Regions from separate parts of the Paenibacillus sp. UNC217MF genome, predicted to be linked through region 2. Evidence: predicted binding sites of a transcription regulator. Region 2 holds the regulator's gene; the other holds the start of a gene.
The links. The regulator CtsR, encoded in region 2, represses protease genes until heat stress. The targets are predictions, from matches to a motif close to ATGGTCAATAAAGGTCAAACA.

Region 1 (2,408 bases), on a different contig from region 2:
ATGGCTTGATGTTAACTGAAGGGCAGTTCGTCATGTTGTGGATCGGGTCAGCAAATCATGACGAGTCTGTGTTCAAGCAGCCAGATCTCTTCCATATTCGTCGTCAGCCGAACCCGCATTTAGCGTTTGGTCATGGTATCCACTTCTGCCTGGGGGCCCAACTTGCACGGCTGGAAGCGAGGATAGCGTTGAATGCAATGCTCGATCGTTTCCCGAACTACCAATGTGATCATTCCAAGCCGTTGAAGCGCATCCAGAGCGAGTTTATGTTCGGTTTCGAGTCATTGCCGATCATTCTTACCTAAGTAAACCTAGCTTTTCGTTATTCATGTCAGTTGAAATAAGCAATAAAAAACAGCCTCTCTACATGCAAAATAGATTGCATGAGAGAGGCTGTATCACGTTTACTGTTTACTCTTTGCCAAGAACCTTATCAACCAGACCGTATTCATACGCTTCTTGGGCAGACATGAAGTAGTCGCGATCCGTATCGCGCTCCACGCGCTCAAGTGGTTGACCTGTGCGATCCGCCAAAATTTTGTTCAACGTGTCGCGCATCTTCAAGATGCGCCGTGCGCGAATCTCGATATCGGACGCTTGCCCTTGTGCTCCGCCAAGCGGCTGATGAATCATAATTTCGCTGTTCGGCAGGGCGAAACGCTTGCCCTTGGCACCTGCATTAAGCAGGAACGCTCCCATGGAAGCTGCCAAGCCCACGCAAATCGTAGATACGTCCGGCTTGATGTGCTGCATTGTATCGTATATGGCCATGCCGGCTGAGATTGAACCGCCTGGGCTATTGATGTACAAATGAATATCCTTCTCCGGGTCATCTGCAGCCAAGAACAACAGCTGGGCGATAATCGAATTCGCCACGAGATCGTTCACTTCTGTTCCGAGGAAGATGATGCGATCCTTCAACAATCGAGAGTAAATATCATAGGATCTTTCGCCACGATTCGTCTGTTCAACAACTACGGGTACATAACTCAAGATAACCCCTCCTAACTAATATCATTACACATTCAATATAAAGGACTTGAAACAAAAAGTCAAAGATGGTCAAACTATGTAGAGAAAAAAACATCTTTCGTTTCGCTTCTGCAAAATTCAAGATGTTACTTCCGTGCTTATTCACCTAAATATATGCGTAACGTAGCTTCTTATCCTGTACCAAATAAGGACAGGAGTGTAAATGGCGCGCCCGCAAGGAATCGAACCTTGATCTCAGGCTCCGGAGGCCTACGTCATATCCATTGGACCACGGGCGCATTCATACAAGAGCAAAATTTATTATATAAGAAAGCGTATAACAAAGTCAAGTGAGCGCCACTGAATATTTATTAAAAACGGGAAGTTTGGAAGTGCCCACTGATTAGTGGGATACAGAGATGATTGTATTGGCACCGCAGAAAGGGACTTCGACGATAATTAAGGTTTTAACTTTTAAGGAGGGAACGGTTGAATTCTTTCTATAATAAGTGGACGGTGCCGAATAAGGTGGATGTTGCCCGATCTAAGTGAGCAATGTCGATGGCTAAACTACATGGGGACGTAGAGAGCCAACAGGATGTGAAGGAAAGCTCAAAACTTTTGTAAACACAGGTACGAGCAGGGCATGATGTCCGTCATTAATGTCTATACTGAGGAATGTCTAAAATTTTTGCGAAATATGTATTAACTTGTCGTATTTTGGGTTAATTACATCATAGGCAGTCGTATGCCCTTCTAGATATGTTGTCTGATAATGAATAACTTCGATATTGCTTGCTTATTATAGAAGTTGTTTATAGGCAGAGAATTCGCGGTTTTGGGCGCAAAATCAGGGGTTCAGGATACTTGCAAGTTGCTGCGTTATTCGGTAGAATAGTGGTGGGACAAAAAATGTAGAGATGGGACGTTTTTAGTCCAATGGTTGCTTATGGGAAGCAGGAGTGGAGAGAATGCGTGAGTGGTTAGAAATACAGAAGCGACTTCTACCTGAACTCATTGAACTGTTGAAGAAGCGTTACACCATCCTGCATCAAATCATGTTGTCCGACTCCATTGGGAGAAGAACGCTGGCAACGTCATTGCAGATGACCGAGCGTGTGCTCCGTGCAGAGACCGATTTATTGAAGGCGCAAGGCCTGATTGATTCGGATAACACGGGTATGCGAATCACTGATGAAGGCCGGCAACTTGTCCGGAAGCTGGAATCCGTGATGGGCGAATTGCTCGGGATGCGCCAGCTGGAGGAGAGTATCCGCCAAGCATTCGGTTTGAAGCAGGTCATTGTCGTACCCGGCAATTCGGATGTATCGCCTGCCGTGAAGCAAGAACTCGGGCAAGCGGCTTGTAGAGCGCTCAGCAGCGTAATGGACAAGGAAGATGTCGTGGCGGTGACAGGCGGCTCCACATTGGCTGCA
Region 2 (2,408 bases):
GGTGCTATGAACTGCTTCTCTCCGAATCGCTTGGCGGCTGCTTCTCTAATTCGCGAATACGGTCACGCAAGGTTGCGGCCTCTTCGAACTCTTCACGCAAAATACTGAACTGCAGCTGCTTCTTCAATTCTTCCAGCTCGCGTCTGCGCTGAATTCGGCCTCCCCCACGCTTCGGAATTTTGCCAACGTGAACGGTATTGCCATGTACCCTCTTCAATAGCGGATCTAAGCGCTCACCGAAAAAGGTGTAGCATTCATCACAGCCAAAGCGGCCGAGCTTACCGAACTGTGCATAAGTCAGTCCGCACTTCTCACAGCGCATAGGCTGTGGCTTCGCATCTTCCTTAGCTCCCTGTTTGCTGCCTGTCAGATCAAAATCAAGCAATCCCGACAATAAATTATGGATGGAGAATCCGTTCGCCGTGCCTGGAATCCATTCGCCTTTTTCCCGGGCACATGATTCACAAATGTGAAACTCCGTCTTCTGTCCATTAATGATTTTCGTAAAATGCAGGGTAGCCGGTTTCTGACCACATTGTTGACACACCATAACCGTCTCTCCTCCTTTATAGGTAGCATCCATCTTACATACTTACATCTCTACTTGCTAAGCAGTGCCAGCAGCATCGACCTTAGCAGCCGGGCACGTATCTCGTCGCGGTAGGGAAGCTTTACTGTTATATTGTCCCGAGAAACAGCAGCCCGCAGCAGATTCGCTTCCCGGCGGGAGATGAATTCCGCTTCTTCTAGTTGATAGATAAGACCTTCAGCGGCACTCTGCTCAATCTGCTCCCCAATGGATTCGCACAAATGATTATGAATCGCTTGATGGGCTGGCAAGTCAATTCGCTGAATGCGAATATACCCTCCACCGCCACGTTTGCTCTCAACAACATAACCCTTCTCCAACGTAAAGCGTGTGCTGATCACATAGTTAATCTGCGATGGAACACAAGAGAATTGTTCTGCCAAGTCGTTGCGCTGAATCTCAACGGCACCTTCCGAACTCTCAAGTAATATATGCTTCAAGTAGTGCTCGATTAGGTCGGAAATGTTGCGCATCTTCTCCCCCCTTTCCGCCTGCAGCAGTCTCTATATTAGGTTTAACCAAATATAAGCCTCACTTATTCTAGTTTGGCGCAATATTTTGAACTTTTTTGACTATTAATCTGACTTTGACTTTCTTTGACTTTATTTTTATTATAGCGCACTCGTTTGATTTTGCAACTATTTTAGATCGATTTCATCAGCTATTCTACACGATGATGTGGATAACCTTCTTCTTGGTTGAAAAGCACACGATCATTCCATCTCAATTACGCAATATATTCAATTACACGGTTGATGGTAAGCCCTATTCAAGAAACTCTATATGTGGATACCTGGGAGCTTCTCCACAATCGTGGATAAATGATGGGTTAAATGTGCATAAAGAGACTCATTTATCCCTTCTCCACAGCTTGTTCATTGAGAAATATGCATGGTGTACATTTTACCGCTATGTTCGTCCAATTATTCACATGTGAATAACAAATTGAAACAAGCTAATGAATGATTGCGTTCGTTCCAGTATAAAAACTCCCGCTGCCGTCCTTACGGATGACACGGGAGTGATGGTCGTGCTATTCAGCAATATATTGTAGAGCAAGGAGAAGTCTGGTCAATGCAACTCCCGCTTCTGCTCGTGTAGCGTTGCCGCTAGGACGCAGCGTGCGGTCTTGGTATCCATTAAGGAACCCAATTGAGAGTTCCAGATGATGACCTTCAAGACGAGCAGCATTGACAAGCATTTGCGCCAATTCCTCGCGAGTAATGGATGCATTCGGATGGAGTGATCCGTCACCATCCCCCTCAACAAGCTTTAGTTGCACCGCAGTCGCAAGTGCATCTGCATACCAAGCTGATGCTGGCACATCCTTGAAGGCATCCTTGGACAGTTCCTGTCCTTGGACATCGCCATAGCCTAACGCCCGCACAAGCATGGACGTGAATTCTGCTCGAGTTACCATATCATTCGGGGCAAACTGTCCATTTCCTCTGCCTTGAATAATGAGCTTAGAAGCTAGCAGCTCCATATTTGCTTTCGCCCAATGGCCATTCAAATCATGGAAGCTCGGTGCATACTTGAGTACTGCGAAGATACCGTTAAAATCGTGCTTCATGTTCATTACCGAATGCGATTCGCCCTCAGTGCGCTCCAACCAAGACGGAACGAACGAGAATGTCTTTGTCTTTGCATTATACTTTACAGCTGTCATCTTCCCAGCACTTTGGCTGCTCGGCAGTCGGATAGAGCCCGTTGTAAGAATGCCTGCACGATCAGGAATTGGTTCCTGCTTCCCATCCTGCTCCAAATGCAACTGGAACTGAACAGCTGCCATCAAATGAGCCCCTGGCTGTGTGGATGC

Region 1: the regulator CtsR is predicted to act here: its motif matches at 1,049-1,069, upstream of clpP (ATP-dependent Clp endopeptidase proteolytic subunit ClpP).

Annotation. Positions count from the first base shown of each region.
Region 1 is NZ_KK366029.1:43,842-46,249, forward strand. It holds gene BP95_RS0124530 (cytochrome P450) at 1-305, shown strand, start outside; gene clpP (ATP-dependent Clp endopeptidase proteolytic subunit ClpP) at 412-993, opposite strand; tRNA gene BP95_RS0124540 (tRNA-Arg) at 1,197-1,271, opposite strand; gene BP95_RS0124545 (sugar-binding transcriptional regulator) at 1,944-2,408, shown strand, end outside.
Region 2 is NZ_JMLT01000025.1:63,700-66,107, forward strand. It holds gene BP95_RS0114390 (protein-arginine kinase activator protein McsA) at 5-550, opposite strand; gene BP95_RS0114395 (CtsR family transcriptional regulator) at 601-1,062, opposite strand; gene pulA (type I pullulanase) at 1,623-2,408, opposite strand, start outside.